One region of the Sphaerisporangium flaviroseum genome, then DNA from elsewhere that is predicted to be linked to it. Evidence: riboswitches for the same ligand, from Rfam matches in the RefSeq annotation. Region 1 holds a riboswitch; the other holds the start of a gene.
What was found. A riboswitch is a leader RNA that binds a small molecule or an ion and turns the genes downstream of it on or off. The one in region 1 is predicted to bind S-adenosylmethionine.

Region 1 (8,686 bases):
GGCGGGAGGCCATGGAGCGAGCACTCTATGGCGAGAACGGCTTCTACCTCCGGGAGCGTCCATCCGGCCACTTCCGCACCTCGGTCGGCGCTTCGCCCGCCTTCGCCCGTGCGGTGCTCCGCCTGCTGGGCACGGTCGACGACGCGCTGGGCCATCCCCCCGAGATCGACCTCGTGGACGTCGGCTCGGGCGACGGCCTGCTGGTCACCCAGGTGCTCCGCACGGCGGAGCCTGAGTTGGTGGAGCGGTTGCGCGTCTCGGCCGTCGACCTCTCGCCTCCGCCTCACGACCTCGACAAGGAGATCGCCTGGGTCGGCGTCCCGCCCGACGAGATCACCGGGCTGGTCATCGCCAACGAGTGGCTGGACAACGTGCCCCTCGACGTGGCCGAGCAGACACCGGGAGGTCCGCGGCTGGTGCTCGTCGACCTGGAGACGGGCGAGGAGCGGCTCGGCGACCCACCGGGCGAGGAGGATTCGGCGTGGCTGGAGCGCTGGTGGCCACTGGGCTCGGCGGGCATGCGAGCGGAGATCGGCCGGCCGCGCGACGAGGCCTGGACCTCGGTCGTCACACGGCTGGCGCGAGGGCTGGCGGTGGCCGTGGATTATGCACACCCTGTGGATAACCGCCCGCCCTTCGGCACCCTGACCGGCTACCGGGACGGTGCCTGCGTGGTTCCCATACCCGATGGTTCCTGCGATATCACCGCACATGTGGCGCTCGACGCGTGCGCGGAGGCGGGCGAGCGCGCCGGGGCGATATCCACAACGTTGACGACGCAACGACTTGCGCTGCGGGAACTGGGCGTCACCGGTGCCCGGCCCCCGTTGAGCCGCGCAAGCATCGATCCCGGGGGGTATCTGCGCGCGCTCGCCCAGGCGTCACAGGAGGCCGAGCTGATCGATCCGGCGGGGCTCGGCGGCTTCGGCTGGCTCAGCCAGCGGAAGGGCTGACCCTCCCTCGGGGGTCGGCCGGTGACAGCGTCAGGCCATCCCGCTCGGCCGGTGACAGCGTCAGGCCATCCCGCTCGGCCGATGGCGGCGTCAGGCCATCCCACTCGGCGGGGAGTGCGCTGAAGGCCTGGAATCAGCCGGTGGAGACCTTGAGGGACTCAAGGCCCCTGATGACGTAGTTGGGCTTCCACGCGGGCTCTTCGGTGAGCTCCAGCTTGGGCGCCGCCTTCAGCAGCGCTCCGAACGACTCGATGAGCTCCACGCGGGCCAGCGGAGCGCCCAGGCAGAAGTGGATTCCCGCACCGAAAGAGATGTGCGGGTTCTCCCTCCTGCTCAGGTCCAGCCGGTCGGGCTCCGCGAAGACCTCCGGGTCCCGGTTCGCCGAGCCGAACAGCAAGGCGACCTCGACGCCCTTCGGGATGTCCACCCCGCCGATGGTGATGTCCTCCAGCACCCAGCGCTCGAACATCTGCAGCGGGGTGTCCCAGCGCATCAGCTCCTCGACCGCGGACGGCAGCAGCGAGAGGTCACCGCGCAGCCGCTCCAGCTCGCCGGGGTTGCGGAACAGCGACCACCAGCCGTTGCCCGTGACGTTCACGGTGGCCTCGTGACCGGCGTTGAGCAACAGCACGCACGTGCCGATCAGCTCGTCCTCGGTGAGCCGGTCCCCGTCGTCCACCACCTGGGCCATCGCGCTGATCAGGTCGTTCCCCGGGTTCTTCCTGCGCTCGGCGGCCAGCGCGCGCAGGTACTCCGCGAACTCCGACGCGGCGCGGGCCGCCGTGTGCTGGGCCTCGATCGAAGGGTTGAGCTCGTACATGCCGCAGATGTCGGCCGACCAGGGCCGCAGCAGGTGCCGGTCCGCCTCCGGCACGCCGAGCATCTCGGCGATGACCGTCACCGGCAGCGGCTCGGCCACCTCGGCCAGCAGGTCGCCGCCCCCGCGCTCGACGAAGCCGTCCACCAGCTCACCGGCGATCCGCCGCACACCGGGACGGAGTTCCTCCACCATGCGCGGCGTGAACGCCTTGGAGACCAGCCGCCGCAGCCGGGTGTGGACCGGCGGCTCCACGTCGAGCATGCCCGCGCGTATCACCCTCCAGAACGGCTCCTGGAAGTCCGGCTCCGCCTCGCGGCCGAAGTCCTCGTGCGAGGCCACGTGCAGGTAGGAGCGGCCGAGCCGGCGATCCCGCAGCGCCGCGTTGACGTCCCCGTGCCTGGCCACGAGCCACTGGCCGGTCGGCTCGAAGAAGCTGACCGGCTCGGTCTCGCGAAGTTCTCGGTAGGCGTCGTACGGGTGGGCAACGAAGTCGGGATTCCACGGATCAAAATGCACAAAGTCATCGTAAATGGGATTGCACGCCCCGGCTCACTGGGTGGTGGTGCTTCCGGTCTCGGGAGCCTCCTCGTAGCGCTCCCGCAGGTCCACGGGCCGCTGGCGGCCGGCCTTCCTTCGGGCGCGGATGTTCAGCAGTTCCACCCCCAGCGAGAACGCCATGGCGAAGTAGATGTAGCCCTTGGAGATGTGCTGCTCGAAGCCCTCGGCGATGAGCACGACACCGATCAGCAGCAGGAAGGACAGGGCCAGCATCTTGATGCTGGGGTATCTCTCGACGAACGCGCTGATGGGCCCGGCCGCGAAGAGCATGACGATGACCGAGACGATCACCGCGGCCACCATGACCCCGAGTTCGTCCACCATCCCGACGGCCGTGATGACCGAGTCGAGCGAGAAGACGATGTCGAGCACCATGATCTGCAGGATCACCGCGGTGAAGGAGGCGGCGACCTTCGAGCTGGAATGACCCGGTGCGCCCTCCAGGCTGTCGCCGATCTCGAAGGCGCTCTTGCCCAGGAGGAACAGCCCGCCCAGGATCAGGATCAGATCTCGGCCCGAGATCCCCTGACCGAAAACCTGGAACAACGGCTCCGTCAGCCGTACGACCCAGGACAGGGCGAGCAGCAAGGCGAGGCGGCTGATGAGCGCCAGCCCCAGACCCACCTTGCGGGCGCGGTCGCGCTGCTCGGGGGGAAGCTTCCCCGCGAGGATCGAGATGAAGATGATGTTGTCGATCCCCAGCACGATCTCGAGAGCGACCAGGGTGAAGAACCCGATCCAGATCTCCGGGTTGGCCACCCAGTCCATAGTGTCTCCTCAAGCTAGGGGTTCGCCCAGGTCGCGGCATCGCGGGCATCGGTCGGTCCTCTGTCAACGGACGACGCGCCCGCAAAGTTCGCGAAGAACTCAGACCCCTACGACTCCCCTGTTGAAGTTGCGGAGACGAGGGTGCTTCGGGTTATAGTCCCCGTAGGTCATGAGTGCCAGCGCCAAGCCCCGGCTCGCTGGCCGGCAACCCTCGCGCTCGCGGCGGGGTGCCCCGGGTGAGGACCAGGTCCGGCACGAGGTGTGCCGGGCAAGCGCGGGCTCCGTCATACCAACGCCATGACCGGGGTCCCATGACCCTAGGAGGCCGGCGTTGTCCGCTTTCACTGTCCTGAAGAGCCATTCCCCTGCTGTTTCCGGCGTCCCGGCCGGTGCCGAGCTCGCTCGGGGGGCCCATGGCACGGTGGCGGGGCGTACCGGTCCCACGATCCCGGCCGTACTGGGTACGGATCTGGAGGTTCCGGTCAGGGGCGGCACGCTCGTCCAGTACGCCAACCTCGACTACGCGGCGAGCGCTCCGTGTCTGGAGCCGGTGAGCGCCGCCGTCGCCGCCGCGCTTCCGGCCTATTCCAGCGTGCACCGGGGAGCCGGGTACGCCTCGCAGCTCACCACGGCGCGTTACGAGCAGGCGCGGCACACCGTGCGGGCCTTCGTCGGCGCGCGGCCCGACGACGCCGTCGTGTTCACCCGCAACACCACGGACGCGGCGAACCTCCTGGCCCGCTCCCTCCCCGAGGGCACCACCGCCGTGGTCTTCGAGACCGAGCACCACGCGTCGCTGCTGCCCTGGCCCGATGCCGTACGGCTCGCGCCTCCCGCGTTCCCCGGCGAGGCGGTACGCGCGGCGGACGAGACCCTCGCGGCCATCGACGGGCCCAAGCTCCTGGTCGTCACCGCGGCCTCGAACGTCACCGGCGAGCTGTGGCCGATCGCCGCCCTGGCCCACATCGCCCACCGGCACGGCGCCCGGATCCTCGTGGACGCCGCACAGCTCGTCCCGCACCGCCGGCTCAACCTGACCGCCCTGGACCTGGACTACGTGGCGTTCTCCGGGCACAAGCTCTACGCCCCGTTCGGAGCGGGCGCCCTCATCGGCCGGGCCGACTGGCTGGCCGAGGCCGAGCCGTACCTGCGTGGCGGCGGGGCGTCGAAGGCCGTCACCGGAGGCGCGGGACGGGAACTGCCGCTGGACGCCGAGTGGAGCACAGACCCCGAGCAGCGGCACGAGGCGGGCACCCCGAACGTGCTGGGGGCCGTCGCGCTGGCCGCCGCCTGCGACGCCCTCTCGGCCACCGGCTGGACGAGCCTGATCAAGGAGGAGGAGCGCCTCATCACGCTGCTGCGTGACGGGCTCGCGGGGATCGAGGGCGTCCACGAGCTTTCGCTCTGGGGACCCGCCCACCCGCGCGTCGGCATCGTGTCCTTCGTGGTCGAGGGATGGACCGCCCGGGAAGTGGCCGAGGCGCTCTCCTCCGAGTACGGCATCGGCGTGCGCGACGGCAAGTTCTGCGCTCATCCCTTCGTCAGGCACCTGCTCGACGGCGTGGGCCTGGCCGGAGACGCCGCGTGCGCCGACGGCACGGCAGGGGCCATACGGGCGTCCATCGGCATCGGCACCACCGAGGAGCACATCCGCCGCCTGGTCACCGCCCTCTCGGATCTTGTCTCCCGCGCCTGACGTGACAGCATGGGGTTTATGACCGAACCTCGCACCGGAGTGGGGCGCACCGAACGGGTCGTGGGGATCGGGGCCGGGGCCAAGGAACTGGCCACCGAGGACATGATCCTCAACATCGGGCCCCAGCATCCCTCCACCCACGGTGTCCTGCGCCTGCGGCTGATCGTGGACGGCGAGCGCATCGACACGGCCGAGCCGATCGTCGGCTACATGCACCGCGGCGCGGAGAAACTCTTCGAGGTCCGCGACTACCGGCAGATCATCGTGCTGGCCAACCGCCACGACTGGCTCTCGGCGTTCGCCAACGAGCTGGGTGTCGTGCTGGCCGTCGAACGCATGCTGGGCATGGAGGTGCCGGTCCGGGCGGTGTGGGCGCGCACGCTGCTCGCCGAGCTGAACCGCGTGCTCAACCACCTGATGTTCCTCGGGTCCTATCCCCTGGAGCTCGGCGCCATCACCCCGCTCTTCTACGCCTTCCGCGAGCGGGAGACGGTGCAGGCCGTCATGGAGGAGATCTCCGGGGGGCGGATGCACTACATGTTCAACAGGGTCGGCGGGCTGAAGGAGGATCTTCCCTACGGCTGGCTCGACAGGACGACGCAAGCGGTCAGCGACGTGCGCAGGCGGCTTCCCGACATCGAGAACCTGATCTTCGGCAACGAGATCTTCTTGGCGCGCACGCGTGGGGTCGGGGTGCTCGACCGCGAGACGATCATGCAGTACGGCGTCAGCGGCCCGATCGCGCGCGCCTCCGGGGTCGACCTCGACCTGCGCCGCGACGAGCCGTACCTGGCGTACGGCGAGCTTCCCGTGAAGGTGGTCACACGCTCGGCGGGCGACTGCCACGCCCGCTTCGAGGTGCTGCTCGACCAGGTGAAAGTCTCGCTCGACCTGGCCGACGCCTGCGTGGAACGGCTCCGGTCGCTCCCGCCAGGGCCGATCAACCAGCGGCTGCCGAAGGTGCTGAAGGTGCCCGAGGGCCACACCTACGCGTGGACCGAGAGTCCCCTTGGGCTCAACGGCTACTACCTGGTGTCGCGGGGCGAGAAGACGCCGTGGCGGCTCAAGCTGCGCAGCCCGTCGTACAACAACATCCAGGTGCTCAGGGAGATGCTTCCGGGCCACCTGATCTCGGACATGGTGGCCATCCTCGGTTCGATGTTCTTCGTCGTGGGTGACATCGACAAGTGATTTCCGGCCCGTGTCATGACTGATCCGGAAGGATGCGTTTAGTCCCCTCGATTCTGTAAAGAAGAGTGGTGCGTCAGAGACAGGGATCAAGGATAAAGGGTGGCTCCTTGCAGCGCGGGACCCGGCGGACGCCGGGTCCCGCAGGCCCTCGCAACCCTGAGCCCACCCCCAGCGGAACCTCTCAAATACCTGGTTCGTCCTCGGGGCGCTTGGGGACCCTGCAGCAGTGCTCCAGGTAGAGGGCCGAGCAGACGAGCACCACGCAGGCGATCAGCGAACCGCCGGCGAGGAAGAAGTCACGCCGGGGGGTGTCCTGGTCGAGCAGGGGAAGCACGTGGAACACGAAACCGGCGAACACTCCCGCGAAGGCGGCTCCCGCATACGCCGAGGCCTTGGCCAGAGCGGCGAGCCTGGCCACCGCCAGGGGCTCCACCGGCTTGGTGTCCGGTCTGCGCTCGATGCGCGCCCGGGTCATCCACCCGCTGTAGGCCTCACCGACCGCCAGCAGGAGCACCGTCGGGATGGCCGTCCACGGCACGGTGGGCAGGTCGGAATAGAACTGCTGCAGCAGCCCCCAGGTCAGGACCGCGAAAGCGACCAGCAGCAAGACGAGCACGCCGGGACGGCTCGGTTTCACGAGATCCTCCTCATTCCCACCGGCACCCCGGCGACTCCAACCCTGTCCACCCAACGATCCACGAACGTGGACCCGGCACCACCGGCAACCGCGGCACCATCCGGCTTCCCCGCCAGACCACACCGAACCGGATGACACCGAGCTTCTCGATCACGCCTGGTAGCACCGTGGAAGAGGCCGCGATCGGAGGTGGAGTCACCTCACCCGGGCGGCTGCAGGGCCAGGTCGGCGCGGAGGCGCACACCCCGCTGGTCGACGTCGGCGAGCAGGCCGGCCACCGAGCCCCGGCCCGGAAGCACCGCACCTGGATCGGCCTGGGACCACGGCACCAGCACGAACGCCCGCTCGTGGGCGAGAGGATGAGGGAGGGTGAGCTCGGGGTCGCTGGACAGCAGATCACCCACCATGATCAGGTCGACGTCGAGAGTGCGGGGGCCCCACGGCTCCGTGCGGGTGCGTCCGAACGCGGTCTCCACACCGAGCGCACGCTCCAAGATCGCTCTCGGGCCGAGCGTCATGGTGCGCGCGATCACCACCGCGTTGAAATAGGGGCGCTGGTCCGGCGGTCCACCGACAGGTTCGGTCTCGTACACCGGCGACACCGCCACGAAATCGAGCCCGGGAGCATCGAACAGCGCGTCGACGGCACCTTGCAGGGTGTCGAAGCGGCGACCGACGTTGCTGCCGAGCGCCAGAACGACCTTCATTCCCGCCTCCTTCTGACTGTCACGATCACATCGTCGAAGGGCAGCGGGATCGGCGCGGCGGGCTTGTGCACCTTCACCTCCACCTCTTCGACCAGCTCGTTGGCGAGGCACGCCCCGGCCAGGCGCTGTGCCAGCGTCTCGATGAGGTTGACCGGCTCGCCCTCGACGATGCCGACCAGCCGGACGGCGAGCGCGCCGTAGTCGACGGTCTTGGCCAGATCGTCACCGGCCGCGGCCGGAGCCGTGTCGAGGAACAGCGCCACATCGACGACGAACTCCTGGCCCAGCTCACGCTCGGCGGGCAGGCAGCCATGCCGCCCACGCGCCCGAAGCCCCACCAGGCTCACGCTGTCGCTGCGACGCTCACCGTCGCGACCCATCGCCATCACCCCGCCCCGTCCGACCACGGCACCCGGCCCCACCCCGAACTTCCCTGTGTCCCCAACACCCCGAAACGGCAGTCACCTGGGCCTGATGCCTTAGAACGGCTCCTTCGGGCCCCGGACGCACCTGGACGGCTTCCCTTCGCATCAGACGTCCCCGAACAGCATCCCTGTGTCCCGGACGCCCCTGAACGTCGCTCCTCGGCCTGGACCGTGGGTCCGCCCGGCGAGGAGCGGTCATTCTTCCGTCTCCTCTTCGTCGTCCTCACCCTGGAGGACGGGGGAGCCGTGGTGGGACCAGAGGCGCCAGCCCGCCGAGGTCCTGACGAAGGTGTTGGTCGCCACGACGCGGCCCGCCGCGAAGGTGGCGTCCTCGGTGTCGGCGGCGGTGAGGATGTTCTCGGCGCAGGTGAGCAACCCGACGTCGCCGATCACGGTGGTGCGGACATCGGTCAGCACGAACTGGATGTAGGGCGTGTTGGCCATGATCAGTGCCCACGAGCGGAGAACCTCGGAGCGCCCGCTCAGCATCGGCCAGCCGGGATGGACGCACAGCGCCACCCGGCCCTCCTCGTCGTCGGCCCAGATCTCGGTCATGCGGTCGAGGTCGCCGCTCTCGATCGCGGTGTAGAACGCCTCGTTGAGCTTCTCGATCTCCGCTGCCACTGTGGTCATCAGACCCCCTCCCCCCCTTGCCAGGCCGCCGCGACACGGACGGCGTCGGCGTTAGGACGCACGTGGTGCACCCGCACGCACCAGGCACCCGCATGGGCGGCCAGCGCGGTGACCGCGAGGGTGGCGTCGTCAGATCGGCTGAAAGGCCTCGGCGTGCCGTCGGGGTCGGCGAGTAGACGGCCGAGGAAACGCTTGCGCGAGGCGCCGATGATGATCGGGTGTCCCAGCTCGTTGAGCCTGGCGATGCCGGCGAGCAGGGACCAGTTGTGCTCCGGTCGCTTGGCGAAGCCGAGCCCGG
Region 2 (8,686 bases), on a different contig from region 1:
GCCGTGGTGCTCGTCACCGGCCGCCCGGCCGCCACGGCCATCGCCTACGGTGCGGTGCCGGGCGGGCCCGGTCTCGCGGACGTGCCCGGCCTGGTGGTGCTCGGCCAGTACGGCCTGGAGCGCTGGGAGGCCGGCCAGGTGACGTCCCCGCCGCCGCCACCGGGCGTCGACCGCGTGCGCGCCGAGCTGCCCGGCCTGCTGGCGGCCCTCGGCCTCACCCTCACCGGCGGCGAGGAACCGGGAGTGACCATTGAGGACAAGGGGAGGGCCCTCGCCGTCCACACCCGCAGGGCCGCGGACCCGGAGGCGGCCCTGCGGGCCCTGCGCGAGCCGCTGGCGAAGCTGGCCGCCGAAAGCGGCATGCAGGTCGAGCCGGGACGGCTGGTGCTGGAGTTGCGCCCCGCCGGGATGGACAAGGGCCACGCGCTCAGCGCGTTCCTCGCCGAACGCGGCGCGAGGTCCGTGCTGTTCGCCGGGGACGACCTGGGAGACCTCGCGGCCTTCGAGGCGGTGCGCCTGTCTGGGCTGCCGGGTGTGACGGTCTGCAGCGCCTCCCTGGAGGTCGCGGCGCTCGCTCAGCGCGCCGACCTCATCGTCGACGGTCCGGCCGGAGTGGCGGCGCTGCTGTCGGCCCTGGCCGGCGCTCTAAGCGGGCCGTGAGCGCTATACCCGTGAACGCGCAGACGATCAGCAGCGGGACCATCAGGAAGGCCGTGCGGGTGCCGAAGCCGTCGGCGAGGGCGCCGAGCGTGAACGGCCCGATGCCGACGGCGAGGCTCGCCCAGACGGCAGCCGTCGCCCCCGCCTGGTCCGGCCGTCCGCCCGCCATGGCGATGACCCTCGATAGCCCGAGCGGGAACTGCACGGCGACGCCCAGCCCGCACAGGGCCAGGCCCGCGTAGGAGACCACCGGCTGGGTGCTGAGCCAGAAGACCGCCCAGCCGGCCAGGGTCACCGCAAGGGCGCCGGTCAGAAGGGGAGCCGGGTCCATCCGCAGGGCCAGCCGCCCTCCGGTGAACCTGCCCACCGCGATGCCGGCGGTGAACGCCGTGAGCCCGGTGGCGGCCGCCGCCGGGCTCATGTCCGTCTGGTCCGCCAGCAGCTTGGCGGCCCAGAGGTTGAAGAGGAACTCCATGGCCACCAGGCAGAACAGCACCACGCAGGCGACGTGGAAGCGCCAGCCGTACGGCACCCTGGCCGCGGTGGCGGGGCCGGGCTCGGGGTGATCGGTCACCGGCGGGACGGCCGGCACCCACACGCGCCCCATGAGCACGAGCAGGAGGAACGTCGTGACCGGCGTGAGCAGGATGCCGGTCCGCCATCCGAGCGGCGTGTCGGCGAGCACGCTGATGAGGTAGGACACCCCGATGCCGACCGTGACGCCGACGGCGTTGGCCTCGTTGATGGCCGCGGGCCCGGCCGCTCCGTGGTGGTCGCTCAGGGTGGACATGCCCATGTACAGCGTGAACGACCCGCCCGCGCTGGCCAGCCCGAAACCGAGCAGGGTGACGGGCAGCGTCGTGGTCACCGTGACCAGCACGACGCCGAGCGACACCGTGATCAGGCCCAGCCAGGTCGCGCGGCGCCTGCCGATCTTGGCCGTGACCCGCGCCATCGCGATGCCGCTGAGGACCCCGCCCACGGCCATGGCGGTGCCGTGCAGCCCCGCGACGGCCTGGGAGACCCCTTGCTCGATACGGAGCAGCGGAAGCGCGGCGGACAGCCCGTAGAGGTAGGTGGCGAAGATCGCGAGCTGCAGGTAGATAAGCCAGGTCGGGCGGTCTCGTGTGAGCCGGGCGCGCGATCGGACGGTCGTGGTCGAGCTCACTGATCCCCCGTGCCTCGGAGCGCTCCAACGGTCAGAAAGGTATCACCGCTGTATAAAAGATCAGCGCTCGAGGGCGGTGAGCTGGTCGGCGAACCACCGGCTCGGGGGGAGGGCCGTGGCGGCGGCGCGCAGCCGGATGCCCCGCTTGGCGCGCTCCTCCTCCGGAAGCATCAGCGCCTCATACAGGGCGTTCGCCGTACCGGAGACGTCGTACGGATTGACCAGGAGGGAGTCCTGGCCGAGCTCGGCCGCGGCCCCCGCCTCCCTGGACAGCACGAGCGCGCAGTGCGGCGCGAGGATCGGGCCCTCCTTGGCCACGAGGTTCATGCCGTCGCGGATCGGGTTCACCAGCAGCACGTCGGCCATGCGATAGGCGGCGAGCGACCGGGCGTAGTCGTCGTCCACGTTGAGTATCAGAGGGTCCCAGTCCTCGCCGCCGAACTCGTCCTCGATCTCCGCCGCGCAGCGCTGGACGGCCGCGGTGTACTCGCGGTACTCGGGCAGGTCGTGGCGCGAGGGATAGGCGAAGGCAAGGTGCACCACCTTGCCGTGCCACTCGGGATGGTCGGTCAGGAACTGCTTGTAGGCCGACAGTCCCCGGACGATGTTCTTCGACAGCTCGGTCCTGTCGATGCGCACGATCAGCTTGCGGTCGCCCACGCGCTCGCGGAGGGCGGTCATGTGCGACTCGACGTCGGGCTCCAGGGCGCGGGTCCAGAGGGCGTCACCGTCGACGCCCAGGGCGTGCACGCCGATGCGCGTCGTCCTGTCCTCGTAGGTGACCGTGCGTTCGGCGCGGTCGGTCTTGGCGCCGAGCAGCGTCTCGCAGCAGTCCATGAAGGCCGAGGCCCAGCGCGTGGTGAGGAAGCCGGCGTGGTCGGCGCCGAGGATGCCCGACAGCAGCTCGGCGGAGATGTCGTCGGGCAGCAGCGAGAAGTACTCCGGCGGAGCCCACGGCGTGTGGGAGAAGTGGGAGATGCGCAGGTCGGGGCGCTCCACCCGGAGCATCGCGGGGGCCAGGGTCAGGTGGTAGTCCTGGATCATCACGCGGGCCCCGTGCGCGGCCTCCTCGGCCAGCGCGAGCGCGAACGCCGCGTTGTAGTCCTGGTACGACTCCCACTCCCTGCGGAACCGCATGTCGAACTGCGGTGAGTTGGGGATGTCGTAGAGCAGGTGGTTGACGAACCACAGCGTGGAGTTCGCCACGGCGTTGTAGGCGCGGTGAAAGGTCGCGGGCGGGATGTCCAGCATGCGGACCGGGCCGGTTTCGTATCCCGCCTGGTCGAGGCGCCCGCTCGGCGCCAGCCGTATGGCGCGGCGGTCGCCGTCGGAGAGCGCGGCGCACACCCACAGCACGTCGGAGTCCTTGACCACCTCCGACAGGCCGGAGACCATGCCGCCACCGCCTCGGCGCATCGACAGCGTGCCGTCGTCGGCAAGCGTGAACGACACGGGGCCCCGGTTGGAGGCCAGCAGAATAGTGTTCATCTGCCCATCACCACTCCTCGTCCGCCACACGGCGGTCGTCCCTCGCCGTTCTTCTCCGCTGTGATGCGCACTTGGCCGCAGATTAAATAAATTTAACGCTCCCAATAAGATGGGCTGGTGGTGAGGTCGAGGCAATGTGCGCGAGGTCGAGGGGAGCTCCTTCATGGCGCTTGATGAGACGACCGAAGAGCTGGCCGTCGCCGCCGCCCAAGGTGATCACCGCTCCCTCGGAGAGCTACTCCGTCGCATCGAGCCTGACGTGCTCCGCCACTGCGCGAGGCTCCTGCCCTACCACCAGGACGCGGAGGAGGCTTGCCAGGATACGTTGCTGGCCGTCGCCCGCAACATCGGGCGCTTCGAGGGAAGGGCACGTTTTTCCACCTGGTTGCACATCGTCACCGCCAACTGTGCCCGCACCACCTACCGCACCTTGAAGCGCCGGGGCGCCGAGCAGTCCTCCGAAGAATTACCCGACATGCGGGCCGACCCGCGAAGGGTGAGCGTGATCGCCGGATCTCGCCTCGATCTGCTCGACGCGATGGAGGCCCTGGAGGCCGACAAGCCCGACCTCGCCCAGGCGCTCGTGCTGCGCGACATCTGCCAGCTCGACTACAACGAGGTCGCCGACCAGCTCGGCATCCCGCTCGGCACGGCGAAGTCGCGCATCCACCAGGCCCGTAAGTTCGTCCAGGCGGCCCTGGGTGACGCCTACGGCTGGAAATCCTGACCCTGCCCGGCAAGTATGCGACCCTCCCGCCTCCGGCCTTGGCAAAGGCGCTTTCATCGCTACACGGCGGCCCGCACCGTCTCATATCGTGAGACGGGCGGCCAAGGCTCCTGATGGGCGGGGTACAGTTCTTTAGACCTGCTTGTAATGTCGGCGGGATCACAACTTCATATTGCTCATCCAGAGGGGTGGAGGGACCGGCCCTGCGAAGCCCCGGCAACCCTCCCGGCTGTGGTCATACGCGTCTCCGAACGGCGTGGCAACAAGACCAGTGAGACCGGCCGGGACAGGTGCCAATTCCGGCCCGTGACCAAGGTGGTCCGGGCGAAGATGAGGGGAAAGGCCTCGCTTCATGGCGCTCGCAACAGCTGAGACTACGACCACACTCGACTTCGGCCCCGCCGTCGCACTCTCGTGCCGCGAATGCGGCACTCGCTACGACCTCGGACCGACCTTCGCCTGTATCGAGTGTTTCGGGCCACTCGAAGTGGCCTACACCTGGGACGGCCCCGACGCCGGCCGCACCTCGCCGGTGACCCGGGAACAGATCGCGTCCGGCCCCACCAACATCTGGCGATACCGAGGGCTTCTCCCGGTGCCCGTGGACGTCGCCTCCAAGCCCAACCTCGCCCCCGGCTGGACCAAGCTCGTCAAGGCCGACAATCTGGCCCGTGAGCTGGGAATCCGTAGCCTGCACGTCAAGGACGACTCCGGAAACCCGACCCATTCCTTCAAGGACAGGGTCGTCGCGATCGCCCTCGAGGCGGCGCGCAACTTCGGCTTCCACACCCTTTCGTGCTCGTCCACGGGCAACCTCGCGGGGGCCGTCGGCGCCGCCGCGGCGCGCGCCGGGCTGGACTCCTGCGTGTTCATCCCGTCCAACCTCGAAGAAGCCAAGATCACGATGGCGTCGGTGTACGGCGGCCGGCTGGTCGGCATCGAGGGCACCTACGACGAGGTGAACCGCTTCTGCTCGGAGCTCATAGGGGACCCCCTGGGCGACAAGTGGGGGTTCGTCAACGTCAATCTCCGGCCGTACTACGGGGAGGGCTCCAAGACCCTCGCCTACGAGATCGCCGAGCAACTGGGCTGGCGGATCCCCGACCAGATCATCGTGCCGGTGGCGTCCGGCTCGCAGCTCACGAAGATCGACAAGGGCTTCAAGGAGCTGATCAAGCTAGGGCTCGTCGACGACAAGCCGTACAAGATCTTCGGCGCGCAGGCCGAGGGATGCTCGCCGGTCTCCGCGGCCTACAAGGCCGGTCTCGACATCGTGCAGCCCGTCAAGCCGGACACCATCGCCAAGTCGCTGGCCATCGGCAACCCGGCCGACGGGCCGTACGTGCTCGACATCGCCCGCCGCACGGGGGGAGCGGTCGAGGACGTCACCGACGCGGAGGTGGTGAAGGCCATCCAGTTGCTGGCCCGCACCGAGGGCATCTTCGCCGAGACCGCGGGGGGCGTCACCGTCGGAGTGCTTCGCAAGCTGGTCGAGAACGGACTTGTGGACCCGGAGGCCGAGACGGTGGTGCTCAACACCGGGGACGGCCTGAAGACCCTCGACGCGGTCTCGGCCGAGGCGCGGCCCACCGCCGTCATAAGGCCCTCACTCGACGCATTCCGTACGGCTGTCGCCGATAACTCCTGAAAGGTCGCGATAAATGAGCGTTTCTGTGCGGATTCCGACGATTCTCCGTACGTACACCGATGGTGTGTCGGAGGTGAACGGGGAAGGGGCGACGCTTCGCGAGGTGTTGCAGAAGCTCGACACCGACTTCCCTGGAATCGGCGCCCGCATTCTGGACGAAACGGGCAAGATTCGTCGTTTTGTCAACGTCTATGTCGGAGAAGAGGATGTCCGTTTCGTGGACGGCCTTGACACCGTCACGCCGGAAGGCGCGCAGATCTCCGTGATCCCGGCGGTCGCAGGAGGCTGAGCCTCGGTCCCCGCAACGCCCACGCGTCCGAAGGATGCGTGGGCGTTGGCCTGTCTGGGGACGGCAGAGCTGGCTGCCCTTATAGAAGTTCTTACTGGGCCCGCTGTGTAGTGTAATTATCAACTAACTAAACGCGAGCGAAAAATAGTCACGTACCGCTTAGAGCGAACGTCAAGAAGTAGTTTCGTGATTGACTCTGTTGCGCCAAGCCTTGCCACAGGTATGGTCGAGAACGATCGACGAAGCCGAGGAGTTCGCATGCGTCTCGGCTCGGAAGGTCACGGACCTCGCGGAGGAGTGGGCGGGGTCCGGAGCCCAGCAAGAGGAGTCGGAAAGTGGCGCAGGGCACCGTCAAATGGTTTAACGCGGACAAGGGCTACGGCTTCATCGCGGTAGACGGTGGTAAGGACGTGTTTGTCCACTACTCAGCGATCATGTCCGAGGGATATCGGTCCCTTGAGCAAGGTCAGCGGGTGGAGTTCGAGATCACACAGGGCCAGAAGGGTCCACAGGCGGAGTCCGTCCGGACTGTGTGACGCGGCCGGCGCTGTCCGGTCGTCGACGGAGATCCACTGGTCTCTCTTAGTCAGTAGCTGGAAGGTTCGGTCTGTCATGCACCAAGACAGGCCGAGCCTTCCGTCATGTCCGTGCTTCCCTGGTTGCGGAGACATGCCCAATATTGGGCATACGGTCAGAGAAATCCTTGTGCCGCCCAGGTCATAGGGGTTGTGGCTTGCACTCGACGGGGTAGAGTGCTAAACAGTTCGTTGGCACTCTCCTGTCGAGAGTGACAAATCTGGATCGAGGCGATGGGGCTTCGCGGTCCACGGCGACAGGTGTCGTGAGAGCGCGGGTCTACATGCCGTCGCGGGCGTCGGCTCGATCCGCTGCAAGCCACCCTGTGTCTGGGAGGTCTAGCCGTATGGCAGCCAAGATGATCGCGTTTAACGAGGACGCCCGGCGCGGTCTCGAGCGGGGTATGAACCAGCTCGCCGACGCCGTCAAGGTGACCCTTGGTCCCAAGGGGCGCAACGTCGTGCTGGAGAAGAAGTGGGGCGCTCCCACGATCACCAACGACGGTGTCTCGATCGCCAAGGAGATCGAGCTCGAGGACCCGTGGGAGAAGATCGGGGCCGAGCTGGTCAAGGAGGTCGCGAAGAAGACCGACGACGTCGCGGGTGACGGCACCACCACCGCCACCGTGCTCGCTCAGGCGCTGGTACGCGAGGGCCTGCGCAACGTGGCCGCCGGCGCCAACCCGATGTCCTTGAAGAAGGGCATCGAGGCCGCCGTCGAGCGCGTCAGCGAGGAGCTCTCGAAGATCGCCAAGGATGTGGAGACCAAGGAGCAGATCGCCTCCACCGCCTCCATCTCCGCCGGCGACACGCAGATCGGCGAGATGATCGCCGAGGCGATGGACAAGGTCGGCAAGGAAGGCGTCATCACGGTCGAGGAGAGCAACGCCTTCGGGCTGGAGCTCGAGCTCACCGAGGGTATGCGCTTCGACAAGGGCTACATCTCCGGTTACTTCGTGACCGACCCGGAGCGGATGGAGGCCGTCCTCGACGACCCCTACATCCTGATCGTCAACTCCAAGGTCTCGGCCAACAAGGACCTGCTTCCCCTGCTCGACAAGGTCGTGCAGGCCGGCAAGCCGCTGATGATCATCGCCGAGGACGTCGAGGGCGAGGCCCTGGCGACCCTGGTGGTCAACAAGATCCGCGGCCTGTTCAAGTCCGTGGCCGTCAAGGCCCCCGGCTTCGGCGACCGCCGCAAGGCGATGCTGGGCGACATCGCCACCCTCACCGGTGGCCAGGTCATCAGCGAGGACGTGGGCCTCAAGCTCGAGAGCGCCACGCTCGACCTGCTGGGCCGCGCGCGCCAGGTCATCGTCACCAAGGACGAGACCACCATCGTCGACGGCGCCGGTGACCCCGAGCAGATCTCCGGCCGGGTCAACCAGATCCGCAACGAGATCGAGAACACCGACTCCGACTACGACCGCGAGAAGCTCCAGGAGCGCCTCGCCAAGCTGGCCGGTGGCGTCGCCGTCATCAAGGCCGGCGCGGCCACCGAGGTCGAGCTCAAGGAGCGCAAGCACCGCATCGAGGACGCCGTTCGCAACGCGAAGGCGGCCGTCGAGGAGGGCATCGTCCCCGGCGGTGGCGTGGCTCTGCTGCAGGCCGGCGCCAAGGCGTTCGACAAGCTGGAGCTGTTCAACGACGAGGCCACCGGTGCCGCGATCGTCCGCAAGGCGCTCGAGGAGCCGCTGAAGCAGATCGCCGTCAACGCCGGCCTCGAAGGCGGCGTCGTGGTCGAGCGTGTCCGCAACCTCGAGCTGGGCGTCGGCCTCAACGCCGCGACCGGTGAGTATGTCAACATGCTCGAAGCGGGCATCATCGACCCCGCCAAGGTCACCCGCTCGGCGCTGCAGAACGCCGCCTCCATCGCGGCGCTGTTCCTCACCACCGAGGCCGTCATCGCCGAGAAGCCCGAGAAGACCCCTGCCGCTCCCGCCATGCCCGGCGGCGGCGACATGGACTTCTGAGCCCCGGCTCACAAGCGTCACCGAAAGGGCCACCTCCGGTACTCCGGGGGTGGCCCTTTGGCATGTGCGTGGCGACTCGGTCACTCGTTGAGATCGCCATCGATCCTTGGACATCCGCCGTATCGCATTCTTGGTGAGCGGACCTCGCTTCACTGTGC

Region 2: it holds a riboswitch for S-adenosylmethionine, as region 1 does, so the genes downstream of both, thrC (threonine synthase) here and ABD810_RS00835 (aminotransferase class V-fold PLP-dependent enzyme) in region 1, are expected to answer to the same signal.

The regions. Positions count from the first base shown of each region.
Region 1 is NZ_BAAAZR010000001.1:174,201-182,886, forward strand. Features, by position in the region: gene ABD810_RS00820 (SAM-dependent methyltransferase) at 12-953, shown strand; gene ABD810_RS00825 (cytochrome P450) at 1,087-2,289, opposite strand; gene ABD810_RS00830 (TerC family protein) at 2,323-3,099, opposite strand; SAM riboswitch class IV at 3,265-3,380, shown strand; gene ABD810_RS00835 (aminotransferase class V-fold PLP-dependent enzyme) at 3,431-4,795, shown strand; gene ABD810_RS00840 (NADH-quinone oxidoreductase subunit D) at 4,814-5,986, shown strand; gene ABD810_RS00845 (DUF3180 domain-containing protein) at 6,168-6,623, opposite strand; gene folK (2-amino-4-hydroxy-6-hydroxymethyldihydropteridine diphosphokinase) at 6,824-7,330, opposite strand; gene folB (dihydroneopterin aldolase) at 7,327-7,710, opposite strand; gene ABD810_RS00860 (nuclear transport factor 2 family protein) at 7,951-8,388, opposite strand; gene folP (dihydropteroate synthase) at 8,388-8,686, opposite strand, start outside.
Region 2 is NZ_BAAAZR010000007.1:32,990-41,675, forward strand. Features, by position in the region: gene otsB (trehalose-phosphatase) at 1-660, shown strand, start outside; gene ABD810_RS15535 (MFS transporter) at 590-1,828, opposite strand; gene ABD810_RS15540 (alpha,alpha-trehalose-phosphate synthase (UDP-forming)) at 1,889-3,316, opposite strand; gene ABD810_RS15545 (RNA polymerase sigma factor) at 3,480-4,043, shown strand; SAM riboswitch class I at 4,217-4,380, shown strand; gene thrC (threonine synthase) at 4,396-5,691, shown strand; gene ABD810_RS15555 (MoaD/ThiS family protein) at 5,705-5,980, shown strand; gene ABD810_RS15560 (cold-shock protein) at 6,316-6,516, shown strand; gene groL (chaperonin GroEL) at 6,903-8,528, shown strand.